DNA from 3 places in the Radiobacillus sp. PE A8.2 genome. Region 1 is predicted to be linked to each of the others. Evidence: predicted binding sites of a transcription regulator. Region 1 holds the regulator's gene; each other region holds the start of a gene.
The links. The regulator Rex, encoded in region 1, represses fermentation and respiration genes when NADH is low (regulators of the CRP and FNR family bind a similar motif). The targets are predictions, from matches to a motif close to TTGTGAAATATTTCACAA.
Positions count from the first base shown of each region.

Region 2: a site for Rex is predicted at 2,789-2,806, ahead of pflB (formate C-acetyltransferase). Genes of this name have one in related genera too.
Region 3: a site for Rex is predicted at 2,883-2,900, ahead of ACI6MV_RS14255 (formate/nitrite transporter family protein). Genes of this name have one in related genera too.

Region 1 covers NZ_JBJGXI010000042.1:3,431-8,890, reverse strand. Annotated here, with positions in the region: gene ACI6MV_RS18910 (CPBP family intramembrane glutamic endopeptidase) at 203-916, shown strand; gene ACI6MV_RS18905 (YdiK family protein) at 924-1,124, shown strand; gene ACI6MV_RS18900 (redox-sensing transcriptional repressor Rex) at 1,597-2,238, opposite strand; gene ACI6MV_RS18895 (ABC-F family ATP-binding cassette domain-containing protein) at 2,553-4,478, shown strand; gene tsaD (tRNA (adenosine(37)-N6)-threonylcarbamoyltransferase complex transferase subunit TsaD) at 4,886-5,460, opposite strand, start outside.
Region 2 covers NZ_JBJGXI010000038.1:25,213-30,672, reverse strand. Annotated here, with positions in the region: gene ACI6MV_RS17980 (amino acid permease) at 1-1,080, shown strand, start outside; gene ACI6MV_RS17975 (YqcI/YcgG family protein) at 1,053-1,787, opposite strand; gene ACI6MV_RS17970 (LysE family transporter) at 1,848-2,480, opposite strand; gene pflB (formate C-acetyltransferase) at 2,906-5,161, shown strand; gene pflA (pyruvate formate-lyase-activating protein) at 5,219-5,460, shown strand, end outside.
Region 3 covers NZ_JBJGXI010000025.1:60,426-65,885, forward strand. Annotated here, with positions in the region: gene ACI6MV_RS14240 (type IA DNA topoisomerase) at 1-1,340, shown strand, start outside; gene ACI6MV_RS14245 (VanW family protein) at 1,437-2,351, shown strand; gene ACI6MV_RS14250 (hypothetical protein) at 2,383-2,703, opposite strand; gene ACI6MV_RS14255 (formate/nitrite transporter family protein) at 2,924-3,754, shown strand; gene ACI6MV_RS14260 (P1 family peptidase) at 4,207-5,166, opposite strand; gene ACI6MV_RS14265 (VOC family protein) at 5,355-5,460, shown strand, end outside.

The DNA.
Region 1 (5,460 bases):
CGTGAGGAACGGATTTTTCGGCTAGATCCAATCTTCAATCTCTATCGGCTACTTGAGTAATCATTGTGATTTTTGAACAACCTCTTAAAATAAGGTTTTCGTTAAAATAGTGGACTTCCTATACGAGTCTATTCTAAAATTGATATAAAATACGTACAATAATACAATTGATGCAATTAATTTTAAAAGGAGTCGTTGCTTTTTGCCGAAAAGATATTGGTACGTAATTCTAACTTATATCGCCATGCAGATGTCCGGTGCTTTGATTATTCCGTTTATCAGGATATACGATATAGACCCAATTTTTGCTTCTGGTGTTTGGAGTGTTATTAGTTTTGGTGTTGGACTTGCTGTAATTATTTATTTGTTACGGGAAGACATGAAGCAAGTTGATATGCGTAGCAGCAGTGAAATTGGTACAATTGCCTTATGGGCTTTACTCGGCATGCTACTTGCTTATAGTGCACAAATTGCCTCTATACTAATTGAAACATATATTTTACATATTGAACCTGGTTCACAAAACACCAGCAACATCATGGACATTGCCCGAACAGCACCAATCTTCATCATTGTTGTTACTGTATTTGCTCCTGTATTGGAGGAACTGATTTTCCGTAAAATTATTTTTGGTAGTATTTATAAACGGACAAACTTTATCATCGCTGCTCTGGCGTCCGCGTTAATTTTCGGACTCGTTCATAACGATAATCCACATATTCTAATTTACACAAGCATGGGTATGGTGTTTGCCTTTCTCTATGTACAAACAAAACGGATTATTGTGCCGATTATTGCGCACATGGGCATTAACACCTTTGCGGTCGTCATGCAATACAGTGTAGACCCTGCAGAATTAGAAAGAAGATTAGAGCAATTTGAGCAACAAATACAAATGATTTTTTTAGGAGGCTAACTAACCGATGCGAATATCTCCACTGTTAACGGCTTCCTTATATTTTGGATTAGGAACTCTTTTCACTTACATTGCCGTCGTCTCTGCTCAAGATACATTATGGAACATTTTTACAATCGCGCTAATTATATTTGCAACATTGGATTTTGGCGTTGCCATCCGTCTCATCGGAGTGCATATTAAAATCCAAAAGCAGAAAAAAAAGTGATGAATTTGGATGCGAGTCTTGAGTCTATGTTTTACTTGGTTAGGCGCGCATTGATTTACTCGATCTGTTACTGAATTGGTATGTCTTCGGTGATATGGGTTTAAATATACTCGTTCAGCAGCTGAATTAGTATGTTCTTCGGTTAAATATGTAGAACATACTTGATCAACTGCTGAATCATTACGTTCTCCGTTTATATGGGTGTAAACATACTAGATCAGCCGCTGAATCAGTATGTTTTTCGTTGATATGAACTTAAACGTACTTGATTAACCGTCGAATTAGTAGGTTCTTCAGTGATATGTGCTAAAACGTACCCGATCAACAGCTGAATTAGTATGTTCTTTATTGATATCCACTTAAACTTACTCGATCAGCAACTGAATCCAATATCAATGTGACATCTAGCATAATCGACTCTCAAGATAAAAAAACAGCTTAACCCAGATAATCCGGGTAAGCTGTTTTTCATTTATTCTTCGTGATCCAGCGGGTAATGCTTCAGGAAGTATGCTAACGATTGTAGTTCAGCAGCCAAATCAATATGATGTACGCGGATCCCTTCTGGTACTGTAATTCTGGCTGGTGTAAAGTTTAATATACCTACGATGCCTGCTCCTAGTAATCGGTCCGTTATGCCTTGTGCTTCAGCAACTGGAACGGTCAGTATTGCTACTTCAACCCCACCTACTTTTTCCTCTAAGTCATCGATGTGATAAATCGGAATACCATCAATGACAGTGCCGACTTTATTCGGGTCTGCATCGAAAGCCATTTCGATTTTCGTGTTATTGTTTTTCATAAAATTATAATGCAAAAATGCTGTACCAAGATTACCAACACCGATAAGTGCCACTCGTGTAATCTCATCCTGATCTAGCGTTTTTCTAAAGAAGCTTAGTAAATATTCAACGTTGTATCCATATCCTTTTTTACCAAGTGCACCAAAATAGGAAAAATCGCGTCGAATTGTTGCAGAATCAACTTTCACTGCATCACTAAGCTCTTTAGACGATACGCGAAGCTTTCCTTGTAAATGTAAATTATTTATAAAACGAAAATAAAGTGGTAATCGTTTAGCTGTTGCTTGTGGTATTTTATTTTGCTCACTCATAATCATCTATTCCTCCGTATTTCGTTATTATCTAGGATAGTCCAATCCTTGTTTGTTATCCACCTAGAAAACTTATGATAGCGCATTCATTTTTTTAGCACTATAAAAAATTGTGGTTCTCAGTCACGGTTCTTGTCTTTACTGGTTGACCATGTTTTACAAGCTTGTCTATATTTTAACAAAAAAATGTGGAACTGTCGTGAATTAATTCACTAAGTTAACAAAATTTGTTAGCTTTCTCCTCGTTTACTAAAAGAAGATGCTTGCTACTTTTAAGATTATTAAGCTACACTTAATATAATGAGGTGAATAGTATGATTTTAATGCAAGTAAATCAATTAACAAAACGATATGGGGCAGAACTCATTTTATCGAATATAAAACTTGAAATAAAAACGAGTGACCGGATCGCGATTGTAGGTCGTAATGGGGCTGGTAAATCTACTTTGTTAAAAATTATGGCCAATCAGCTGGCCTATGATGAAGGGAAGATTCACAAGCCTAAAGACGTTACAATTGGTTATTTAGAGCAACATACGGGGCTTGAGTCTAATGAGACGATTTGGAATGAAATGCTTCGTGTATTTCAATATTTAGTTGATAAAGAAGCTGAATTACGAAAAATTGAACAAAAGATGGGTGATCCTGATTTAATAGAAAATCAGTCTGCTTATGCGCAGTTGTTAGCTGACTATGACCGAAAGCAACAAGCTTTTCGCACAGAGGGTGGCTATCAATATGAGGCTGAAATTAAAGCCGTGTTAAACGGTTTGCATTTTCAGCATTTCGACTGGGATACACAAATTAATGCATTAAGTGGTGGCCAGAAGACACGACTGGCACTAGGAAAACTTCTATTATCAAAACCAGACATTTTAATCCTTGATGAACCTACGAACCACTTAGACATTGAAACACTCTCATGGCTAGAAGGTTATTTGAATAACTATAAAGGCGCTGTAGTGATTGTCTCCCACGACCGTTATTTTTTGGACAAGACAGTTAATATCGTTTATGAAATATCTCGTAACCAGTCTGCTAAATTTCATGGTAATTACAGTAAGTATTTAGATCAAAAAGCCGCGAATTATGAGCGCGATTTAAAGCAATTTGAAAAGCAGCAGTCAGAAATTAAACGTATGGAAGATTTCGTGCAAAAAAATCTCGTTCGTGCATCAACAACGAAGCGTGCGCAAAGCCGTCGAAAGCAGTTAGAAAAAATGGAACGGGTTGATAAGCCTAGTGGTGATGAAGCGTCCGCAAAGTTTTCATTTGCTATTGACCGTCGCAGTGGCAACGACGTATTAAAAATTTCTAATTTAGCATTTCGTTATGACGATAGTAAAGATCATATATTTTCCAATTTGACATTCCAAGCTTCTAGAGGAGATAGCATTGCCTTAATCGGTCCTAATGGTGTCGGAAAAACTACGTTACTTAAAGCAATCGTCGGACATTTGCAGGCAAACAAAGGAACCATTCAACTCGGTACTAATGTTCAAATTGGTTATTATGATCAAGAACAAACGAGGCTGCATTCCAACAAAACGGTTTTAAGTGAGCTTTGGGACGAATATCCGACAATGAATGAAAAGGATATCCGTACTGTGCTAGGAAACTTTCTATTTACCGGTGATGATGTTTTAAAATCTGTATCATCCTTAAGTGGCGGAGAAAAAGCGAGACTGTCACTTTCCAAACTAATGTTAGAGAAAGCTAATTTATTAATTCTAGATGAACCGACGAACCATTTAGATCTCGACAGTAAGGAAGTATTAGAAGCTGCATTAATCGATTATCCTGGAACGATTTTATTCGTTTCCCATGACCGTTATTTTATCAACAAAATCGCCACCGAAATTGTTGAAATGAATTCGCAACAATCCACCGTTTATTTAGGTGATTATGATTATTATTTAGAAAAAAAGCAAGAAGAGTATGAAATTGAGTTATTAGCTGAGCAAAAAGATAGCCGTGAAGATAAACCTGCCGAATCAAAAGTATCATTTGAACAAGAAAAAGCAATGAAAAATGAACAACGCAGACGGGATAGAAGAATAAAAGAAATTGAACAAGAAATAGAAGCTGTTGAGCAAGATATAGAAAATGTTGAGGCATTATTATGTGAACCTGATGTATTTCAAAACCATGAGAAAGCATTAGAGTTAACAGAAAGAAATGAAGCGAACCACAAACAAATTGAGGCATTAATGGAGGAATGGGAATCACTTCATGAATGAGCTTATACACATTATTAAAAAATCGCTTATTAACGTTGCTTGTTAATAAGCGATTTTTTTTACAAAATATACACACCGATATCCACATCCAAAAGCTTAATATAACAGTTGTCAACAGAGTTATACACACTGTCCACAGACAACAAATTACTTATCCACATTTTTTATCCCCATCACAACCCCTTTATTAGCAGGTAATATACAATTTAATCCACAATTCGCACATTATCCTGTGTATAACTTAATAGAAATGTTAATAAGTAGCACAAAACTGCAAATAAACTGGGAATCACTGCTTGACTATCCCCATTTTTACGGTACCTATTCAATGCAGCTTTAGTACAATTACTCATTCAATCCTAATTAAAAGAAACTATGGATAATATCCCATAGTCTCCTTGAATTACTTATGTTGTTGATCGTTTTCCATATTGCTCTAAATCCAATGCAGGATTAGCGTTTAAATCCCATCCGGCACGATGACCTTGATTATAGGCGATACTTCCGGCTGCACCGATCATCGCTGCATTGTCGGTACACAAATGTAATGGCGGAATCAGAAGCTCGATCGGTTCATTCTCAAATTTATCTGTTAGTGCCTTTCGTAAACCTTGATTGGCTGCTACACCACCAGCAACGATCAATTGTTTCACATCATAGGCTTTTGCTGCTCGATATGTTTTCGTTACGAGCACATCAATTACACTAGCTTGAAAGCTCGCCGCAATATCTTCGTTTTTTAATACTTCGTTTCGTTGTTCTGCATTATGCAGTTTATTAATTACGGCTGATTTTAATCCACTGAAACTAAAATCATAAGACCCTTCCTCAAGCCAAGCTCGCGGAAACGCAATCGATTCGTTGCCTTCTTTGGCAAGGCGATCAATATGAGGTCCACCTGGATATGGTAACTGTAGCGTTCTAGCCACCTTGTCATAGGCCTCACCAGCAGCATCATCCCTTGTCTCTCCAATGATCTCAA
Region 2 (5,460 bases), on a different contig from region 1:
GGCTGGGTGTATTGGTCATCGGAAATGTTAATTATGGGAAGTCAACTGACTGCATTAGCAATTTTTACACAGTTTTGGTTTCCGGATGTTTCACTGTGGATTCTTTCAGCTATTTATGGTGTGCTTGGACTTTTAGTGATTTTAACGGGTGTTAATGGTTTTGAACGATTTGAAAATATATTCGCAGTAGTAAAAGTTGCAGCTATTCTCATGTTTATCATATTGGCGCTTTTAGCCATCTTTGGATTGTTAAATGGAGAAAGAGCGGAAAATTCTTTTAGCATTAACTATGATAGCTTATTTACGAATGGTACTTTAGGTTTTTGGACAGCGCTAATATATGCGTTCTACGCTTTTGGTGGGATAGAAGTGATGGGGATTATGGCAAATGATCTTGAGGATCCTAAGCAAGCTCCGAAATCAGGCAAAATCATGTTATTATCTCTAGGGCTGATCTACATAACATCGCTTGGATTGGCCTTGTTTTTAGTTCCTTGGGACTCATTTACGACGGAAGAAAGTCCGTTCATTGTTGCTTTAAAGGATTATAATTTAGCGTTTATTCCTCACCTTTTCAATGGTGCACTAATAATAGCAGGCTTTTCGACGATGGTTGCATCGCTATACGCAATCACTTCCATGCTTGTTACGTTGGCAAAGGATGGAGATGCGCCCGCCTATCTTGCCAAAACAGGAAGGGTTCCGTTCAGAGCTTTAACATGGACAACATCAGGATTAATTATTTCGATTGTTGTTTCCTTATTATTGCCGGATCAAATATATGAGTATTTTACAACCGCTGCTGGCTTAATGCTGTTATATACATGGCTGTTTATACTTATAACATATCGTAAACTGATGAAACCGCAGTTTATTGGCAAAAGTAAGCAAGGCCTAGGCCTCCTGTTAATCGGATTCGCAATAACAGGAACCTGGATGGATGCAACCAGTCGAAAAGGTTTTCTAATTAGCTTAGCGTTTCTTATTGTAATTAGCCTGGTCACTTTCTCAAGAAGAAAACGTTGGAAAGGACCAGAAATCAAAGAAACACCTCAGTCTTTATTTGATAAAGACCGATGAAATGGACATTGAGACAAGGAAGACTGATCATCTCGCAAGAAATATTGTTTCGCTTCATGATTATCTTTTTCTCCATATAGTTTTAATTCGGGATGGGGTTCAATGGCATCGTAGTCGTTCAATCGTTCCCGAATCCTTTTTTTAATGGCTTGTGCAGACTTTTGTTGTTGAAAGGAATCAAACACCCATCGTGGTGTAATCGCGAACATGAAATACGGAAAGTTTCTACTTTGACGATGTTCGTGTGCTGGTGTAGCAGCAAAAACAAAAAAACGTTCCTGTTCAAAACAAAATTCCCATAACGAATCATTTGAATCCGTTGGTATTTTCTCTGGCCATGTGGATGGGTCATAGTCACTACTTTGGCTAAGTATCTCCCAAAAAAGCGATTCATAATTAGCAATGGAATAGTTTCGGGTGCTTTCTGCATTCTTGAAAAATAGCACGAGCGATGTGTAGTTCCCGATATTCTTATATACATGACTATAATTAGTTAGCAATAAGGCAATGTTTTTATAAGCTTCTTGTTTGGTAGGATCATCAATAAATCCATATCTAAATTGGTCAAGTGCGAGCCCCTGTGTGGCAGGGATACAAGGAAATTTCATCTGTTTGTCTGTCAATTTGGATTGGAATTTCTGGTATGCATCATGTTGCCAAGCATCTTTTGGGAATTCATTAATGATTTGCGCTGAATCGTACAGCATGAACAATCACCCCTTTCGCACTAGTTAGATTATTAGCCGAAGGGGTGATAGGTGACTGTCCTAGGAAAGAAATAATAGTGTAAACGCTTGATAACCAAAGTAACAACCAAAACCAATTAAAGAAATTCCAGATAATACGGATATCCCATATAAAATACGATTGTTTAGAAGTTTGCGGAAGCTACTTGAGATGATAGCCATGGTAACATCCCACAATAATAATCCGAGGATGATTGCACAACTGTACAGGGATAGTTGACTTATTCCATATTCGGAAGCAGTTTTAGCAAGAATAGATCCATAAATACCTAACCAAAACAAGATAGTGAGTGGATTGGAAATAGATAATAAAAAGCCAGTTATGTATGTTCGCAAAGCTGTATTTTTAGAGGACCTTTCACTAGATGTTGTGATTGAATGTGATTTTGTTAAACTTTCGATGCCAGTATAAATAAGTACAAAGCAACCGAAGGACCAGAGAAAAGATTTAATTAGTGGATATTCTAACAGCTGTACAACGCCAAAATATACCGTTAGCATATAAATAATATCTGCGGTTACTGATCCTAAACCAATTAACCACGCATGCAGAAAGCCATATTTTATCCCCTTATCTAATTGCGCTGCATTAATCGGCCCAATCGGTGCGGCCAATGACAAGCCTAGGAAAACGTAACTAATAAAGTGGCTCAAAACTTTCACTCCTTACCTATAACTTGTATATTGTATTCGGACAAGCAATAGATTAGCACTTATTCATTCGCTTTTACCGAAGTAATTTCCCCTTATAGCCTATAATTTAAAAACCGCATTCCTGTACTAATAAGAAAATTAAAAATGAGTGATACAGTATATAACAATCGTGATTGTGAATATGATATTAAATTAAATTGCATATAAAAATCCTTTTATTTATAAAGGTAAATTAGGGATATAAAACGAAAAGAAAAGCTATCACCAAATTTGAACAAAAAATGAACTTTAGCTATAACAGCTCATATTTGTGATAAAAATCACAAACGAAAACTCTTTTGAAGTATATAATCTAATTAAGATAATTAAATGTTCATCATTGAGCAAAGTGATGTACTTTTAAACCTTGAAGGAGGTAAAAAAGAATGAAAACTGCTGACGATGTAAGACAAATGAATCCTTGGGATGGCTTTATGGAAGGTAAATGGCAAAAAGAGATTGTTGTACGTGATTTTATTTTAAAGAATTTTGCGCCTTATGATGGTAACGACTACTTTTTAGCTTTGCCAACGCAAAACACATTAGACCTTTGGAAGCAAGTCATGGAGTTAACAAAACAAGAGCGTGAAAATGGCGGCGTACTGGATCTGGATACGGAAATTGTATCTACGATCACATCACATGGGCCAGGATATTTAAACAAAGAGAAAGAAACAGTGGTAGGCGTGCAAACGGATAAGCCGTTTAAACGTTCATTACAGCCTTTTGGTGGTATGCGTATGGCTGTTGCCGCTGCAGAATCTTATGGATTTAAAATCGATGAAGCGGTAGAAAAGGTATTCACTGAATATCGTAAAACACACAACCAAGGTGTATTTGATGCGTACACGCCAGAAATGCGGTTAGCACGTAAAGCAGGTATCGTTACTGGTCTGCCTGATGCATATGGTCGTGGAAGAATTATTGGTGACTATAGAAGAGTAGCGCTTTATGGTGTCGATAAGTTAATTACAGAAAAGAAAAAAGAACTGAACGTAATCGGAAATGGAACAATGTCTGAAGATATTATCCGTGACAGGGAAGAAACAGCGGAACAAATTCGTGCATTACAAGAGTTGAAGCAGCTAGGTGCAAGCTATGGATTTGATATTTCTAAGCCTGCAACAACAGCGCAAGAAGCGTTCCAATGGTTATACTTTGGTTATCTTGCCGCTATTAAAGAACAGAATGGTGCTGCGATGAGTCTTGGTCGTGTTTCTACGTTCCTAGATATTTATATTGAAAGAGATTTAGAAAACGGTGTCTTAACAGAAGAACAAGCACAGGAACTAGTTGACCATTTTGTCATGAAGCTTCGCTTAGTGAAATTTGCAAGAACACCGGATTATAATGAATTATTTAGTGGAGATCCAACTTGGGTTACAGAATCATTGGGTGGTGTGGCATTAGATGGTCGTCCACTCGTAACGAAGAGCTCGTTCCGATTCTTGCATACATTAGATAACTTAGGACCAGCACCGGAGCCAAACTTAACCGTACTATGGTCTACAAAGTTACCTGATAACTATAAAAAGTATTGTGCGAAAATGTCAATTAAAACTAGCTCGATCCAATACGAAAACGATGACATGATGCGCGATATTTATGGTGATGATTATGGGATTGCTTGTTGTGTATCGGCAATGGCTATTGGTAAACAAATGCAATTCTTTGGTGCTCGTGCCAACCTTGCGAAAGCATTATTATATGCTGTAAACGGTGGTGTGGACGAAAAATTAAAGATTCAAGTGGCACCAAACTATGCACCAATCACATCTGAATATCTTGATTATGATGAAGTGATGAAAAAATATGATAACATGCTTGATTGGTTATCAGGACTATATGTAAATACGCTAAACATCATACACTATATGCATGACAAATACAGCTATGAAAGAATTGAAATGGCACTTCATGACCGTGAAGTCCTACGTACAATGGCATGTGGTATTGCAGGTTTATCTGTAGTTGCCGATTCACTTAGTGCAATTAAATATGCAAAAGTAAAAACGATTCGTGACGAAAATGGTCTTGTAGTAGATTATGAAATTGAAGGCGACTATCCAAAATACGGCAATAACGATGACCGTGTTGACCAAATTGCTGCAGAACTTGTGAAAACATTTATGAACAAAATTAGTAAACATAAGACTTACCGTAACTCTAAACCAACACAGTCTATATTAACGATTACTTCAAACGTGGTTTATGGTAAGAAAACAGGTAATACACCAGATGGACGTAAAGCAGGCGAACCATTTGCACCAGGCGCTAATCCGTTACATGGACGTGACACAAATGGATCGCTAGCATTATTAAGCTCAGTGGCTAAAATACCTTATGAATATGCATTAGATGGTATATCAAATACATTTTCTATCGTTCCAAAAGCGTTAGGTAAAGAGGAAGCAACAAGAATGGCCAACTTAGCAGGCATGCTTGATGGTTATGTAATGAAGCATGGTCACCATTTAAATGTAAACGTATTTGATAGGGAGACATTACTTGATGCCATGGAACATCCAGAGGAATACCCACAGTTAACGATTCGTGTATCTGGATATGCAGTTAACTTTATTAAACTAACAAGAGAACAACAAATAGACGTGATCAATCGGACATTCCATGGAAGCATGTAACGAGGGAAGGTAAATCCGGGGGGATTCTCCCCCGGTCTAAACAAGGGGGCGAACAAAATGAAAGGTCGTATTCATTCAATAGAAACTTGCGGAACAGTAGATGGACCGGGATTACGTTACGTTATTTTTACACAAGGCTGCTTGCTTCGATGTCAGTTTTGTCATAATCCTGATACGTGGAACCGAAATGAAGGAAAAGAAGTCACGGTGGCGGAGCTGATAAAAGATATTAAGAGTTATTTGCCATTCTTCCAATCAACCGGTGGTGGAGTAACGGTCAGTGGGGGAGAGCCATTATT
Region 3 (5,460 bases), on a different contig from region 1:
AGAAGGATAGAAAAAAAGAATTTCCACCATTTTTATTCAATCTATCTAATCTTCAAGGGCATGTAACGAGTAAGTACAAAGGATGGACATCAGACAAAGTGTTAAAGGTCGCCCAATCTCTTTATGAGAAAAAATTTATTACCTATCCAAGAACATCAAGTACTGCCTTGGAGGAAAGTTTGGTAGGGAAAACAGCAAAAGTTCTAGAGAAAATAACTGCTGACTTGTCATACAAAAACGAGGTCAGATTCACAAAAAGCAAACGGGTTTTTAACAATGCTAAGGTGGAGAGTCATAGTGCAATCGTTCCTACCTATGTCATTCCAAAACGACTTACGAATGATGAGCAGATTGTTTATAATGCGGTGAAAAATCGATTAATTATGCAGTTTATGCCGATTGCTGAATACGAAGAAACTGTGATTATTACAAAAATCGATGGCACAAATATAGAAGGAGTCTTCCAATCGAAGGGAAAGGTACAGCTTGTGGAGGGGTGGAAAAAGGTAGAGCGAATTCAATCTAAGGACACGTTGCTCCCCTTAGTCCAGGTTAATGATCAAGTTTATGTAGTACAAAGTGAACTAACTTCTCATGTTACGAAACCACCTAAATATCATACCGAAAAAACGTTATTGCGGATTATGGAGACATGTGGAAAAGGGTATAAGGATGAAGAACCAGAAGATAGCGAAGAATTTCTCGGTACCATCTTGCAGGGCTTTAGTATCGGCACAGCTGCAACACGGGCTGAAACGATAAAAAAACTAAAGGACATTGGCTATATTACTTCTTCACAAAAAAATCTTACTTGTACAGAGCTAGGAGTTAAGTTAGTAGAAACCTTTCCAATTCAGCAATTATTTGATTTAGAGTTCACAGGACGCTTGGAAAAATCACTTTATGATATGGAAAAACGCAAAATATCTAAGCAAGCTTTTCTAGGTGAGATTTATGCTTTTACAAAACAAGCGGTAATAACAATTAAAGATAAAGAAGCAATTGTCATTCGTCAGATTTCTTCAACTTCATCGTCTAGCGAAGCAGAAGTGTTAGGTAAGTGTCCGCTTTGTGGTAACGCTGTTGTCGAAGGTACGAAAGGTTTTGGCTGTAGTAACTGGAAGAGTGGTTGTTCCTTTGTGGTCTGGAAGAACGATAAGTATTTGGCTTCGATGAAAAAGAAAGCTACAAAAACAATGGTAAAAGGTCTATTGAAAAACGGAAAAGTTTTTGTCAAAGGTTTGACGAGTAGAAACAACAAGAAGTTTAATGCGTATTTAAGTTATGAAAAAAACACGAATAATAAATATTTTAGTTGGAAAATGGAATTTGCTAAATAAACAACACCCTTAGAAAAATTGGTTTTATATTTATATAACAATATAGCATGAAACAAGTAACTTTCCCTCATACTACCACTAGGAGGGAAATTACCCGTGAAAACTTTAATTACAACTATTTGCATGGCTGCTGTGCTGGCAAATTATTCAGCTGAGATTACGTTGATGATGCAAGGGCAACTGCTCTTAACATTTAATAAGCAGATGCTTGTGAAAAAAATAATAGACGATTCCTTCGTTAATTGGGGTGCTGTCGAAAATTTAACTGAGGATGTTGATGAACGAATAAGCCAACCATCAGAAAATGCAATCATAAATGACCAAGGAATCATAGAATCTGGAAAGCCTGGAATTCAATTAGATAGACAAGTCTTTAAGGAGCAGTTAGTAGCTAAATTATTTCAGAATCAGTTCGATCAGCAATTGGATGTGCCTATAAATCGGGTATATCCAAAAGTCGATAGTGAATTATTATCAACAATCAGTGCAAACAAAATTGGGTATTATATAACTTATTTTAATTCGAGAAACAAAGAGCGGTCTGTTAATATAGAAATCGCAACCGAAGCTATTAATAATCATGTTATATTTCCTGGAGAAACATTTTCATTTAATGAAGTAGTTGGTGAAAGGACGATGGAGAAAGGATATAAGCGAGCGCCGATAATTGTCAAAGGTGAGCTTACAGAAGGGGTTGGAGGTGGGATTTGTCAGGTATCTTCTACTTTATTTAATGCTGTGGACCGGGCTGGGGTACATATTATTAAACGATACTCTCACAGCAAGCAAGTAAAATATGTACCACCAGGCCGTGATGCAACGGTAAGTTGGTATGGACCCGATTTCACATTCCAAAACCGTTATCATCATCCCTTACTCATTCAGGCAAAGGCAAGAAATGGTGCCGTAGTAATTCAAATATTTTCTTCGGAAGAAATCGAAGTGAAACATAAACAAACTCCGGATGCATCCAAACAGTTACCGGATGAGATGAAACGGGAGCCATCCTAATCTAAAGACTAACTGGGTGAAGGCTAAGCTCCTATTCATAATCCTGCACGCCAAGGTCATTAAGCAGTGCTTTTAATTCTTCTGTTGCTTGCTCAGTTGATTTAAAATATTCCTCGTTACTGCAATTCGGTAGATGACGGTAGCGGGCAATAATATCATCTAATGGAATCCGTTCTTCTTTCGTTGCATTCAAATAATAAGGAGCTAAAGCAGCACATATTACAGTAAAAGCTCCTCTATTATTAGCGATAAAATCAACAGAAATAACGCCGGCCATGCCGTCTTTATTTTTAACATTTAAAGCTCTTCGTGCCACGACCTCTAACTTAACTGCAATTTTTTCGCCAAACATGTAATCATTCCTTTCAAACAAGTTAACTTTTATCTTAACATAAAACTATAGATTGTAAGCGATTAATTTTAGGCTGAAGAGATGATTGGCTTACATTAGTATTTTGGATTTAACTAAATTAGATTAGACAGAAAGTTAGTAAAGTGTTCACATATTTTTCTGTGTAGAAACGTTATAAAATGTGAATAAGTTTACAACCTGGTAGAGAGGATCTGGTACTATGAGTTTTTACACACCACAGCAAATTGCTGAATACACCATTAAAGCAGGAAAGAAAAAAGCAAATTTATCGATTTTAGAATCATCGATACTTGGTTTTCAGGCTGGAGCATTTATCGCATTAGGCTTCCTATTATATATACGTGTAGTTGCAACAATCCCAACAGACTGGGAGAGTTTCGCTGCCTTTATCGGTGCATCACTTTTCCCAATAGGTTTAATTTTAACATTGTTAGCTGGAGGTGAATTATTAACGGGAAACATGATGGCAGTCCCATTATCCCGGTTTGCCAAACAAATTAGTACAAAAAAACTAGCAATTAATATAATGGTCATCACATTAAGCAATTTTTTCGGTGCGGTGTTTGTTGCTTATTTCTTTGGACATATTGTTGGCTTAACAGAAACCGGTGCGTTTTTAACGACAACAGTGGAAATTGCCGAGCATAAGTTGGAAGCTAGTTTTGTGCAGGCATTCGTTTCAGGTATTGGTTGCAATTGGCTAGTTGCTTCAGCAGTTTGGTTGTCGTATGGTGCTCAGGATTTTGCTGGTAAGATTCTTGGTATATGGTTCCCTACAATGACCTTTGTTGCTATCGGATTTCAGCACATTGTAGCAAATATGTTTGTTATCCCAGCAGCTATTTTCGCAGGTCACTTATCATGGGTCGCTTATTTACAAAATTTTGTTCCCGTATTTCTGGGGAATGCAGTCGGTGGCAGTTTTTTTATCGCTGGTGCTTATTGGATTGCGTATGTAAGAAAAACAAAACCAGTTGCGAATAATACTGTTGATGAGTTTCCGTTATCTGTTGTGTCGGAAGGGAAATAAAATAAGGAGGCGGACTATGCCGCCTCATGATAAGAAAATTAGTGCATGTGTCTAGCTCCGAGCGCCAGAAACTAGGCGACTTCACGAATCGCCTTACGATAAGTCATCATCGATTCAAGTTTTATGGAAGGTCGACTAAAGGCGGACTTGTCGTCCAAAGTCAACATACCCCTATGCGGGGGCATGATTCCTTTATCTCAGTCGATTCGCTCCAGTCGCTACGTTTCTAAGCGGCGCTCTGCACTTTTCGTGTGTCTAGCTCCGAGCGTCGGAAACTAGGCGACTTCACGACTCGCCCTACGATAAGTCATCATCGATTCAAGTTTTATGGAGGGTCGACTAAAAGCGGACTTGTCGTCCAACGTCGACATACCCCCTATGCGGGGGTATGATTCCTTTATCTCAGTCGATTCGCTCCAGTCGCTACGTTTCTAAGCGGCGCTCTGCACTTTTCAAATTTGATTATAAGCAGGAATGTTACCGATACTTTCAGCACTATAGACAGCATTTAATATAGCCTGCTCCATTACCTTTGCGGCCATTGCACCGATAAGATCAACCGGTAGCTTTGGACCACCAGTCGCTAAAGTGAAAATTGTATCACCATCATACATCGTATGTGCAGGATAAATGGTTCTTGCGAATGCGTCATGAGCCATTTGAGATACTTTCGTTGCTTCAACCTTAGATAAAGAAGTATTGATAGCAACTACACCAATCGTAGTATTCGTGCCAGGAAATAGTACCTTGTGCGCCGTCTGTTTTAATAAGCTATCACTATCTAGCAGTTGTTCGTTGTTCCGATCGTATGGACCAGCGATCGTTTGACCTGTTGCTGGATTGCGAATTTCACCGACAGCATTTACTGCAACTAGTGCACCTATCGTAATTTCATCTGATATCTTAATGGAAGCAGTTCCGATACCAGCCTTCATACAATACTCAAAGCCAGCTAACTTCCCTACAGTTGCTCCGCATCCTGCACCATAGTTACCAGTAGTAATTGGATTTGAAGAAGCGATAGATGCTGCTTGATAACCCATTTCTAAATCTGGTCTAGTATGTGGGTCCCCAATTGCTAGATCAAATAAAACTGCTGCTGGCACAATTGGTACTCTTGCAACACCAACATCCATCCCTATTTGCTTTTCTTCAAGATATTTCATTACACCGGAAGCTGCGTCTAAACCGAAGGCACTTCCGCCTGTCAAACAAATCCCATGTACCTTTTCAACTAAATTAATAGGGTTCAATAAATCTGTCTCTCTTGTACCTGGTGCGGATCCACGGACATCAACACCAGCAATTGCTCCAGCTTCGGTGATAATAACAGAACAACCAGTAAGTGCTTCCGTGTTCTGTTGTTGTCCAACAAGAATACCGGGAACATCAGTGATTTGACCAGTCGACATAATATCCTCCTTCATTGTGTGTAAACGCTCATATACTTTTCTTTATTGTATTTTTGATAGTTTTATTCGTCAATGTAATCGACTCAGTGTTATATTGACTGCAAGAGAAAATTTACTTATAATATGATTATTAATAGTAATCAAATTACTTTTAGTAACTTTATTTATATTATTAGGAGGTCGACGCATTGCAATTCCACCAATACCCGCATATGTTTGTGCAGCAGATTGAAATCAATGTTCAAGATATTCATCGCTCGCTTGAATTTTATACGAAAGCAATTGGTTTACGTT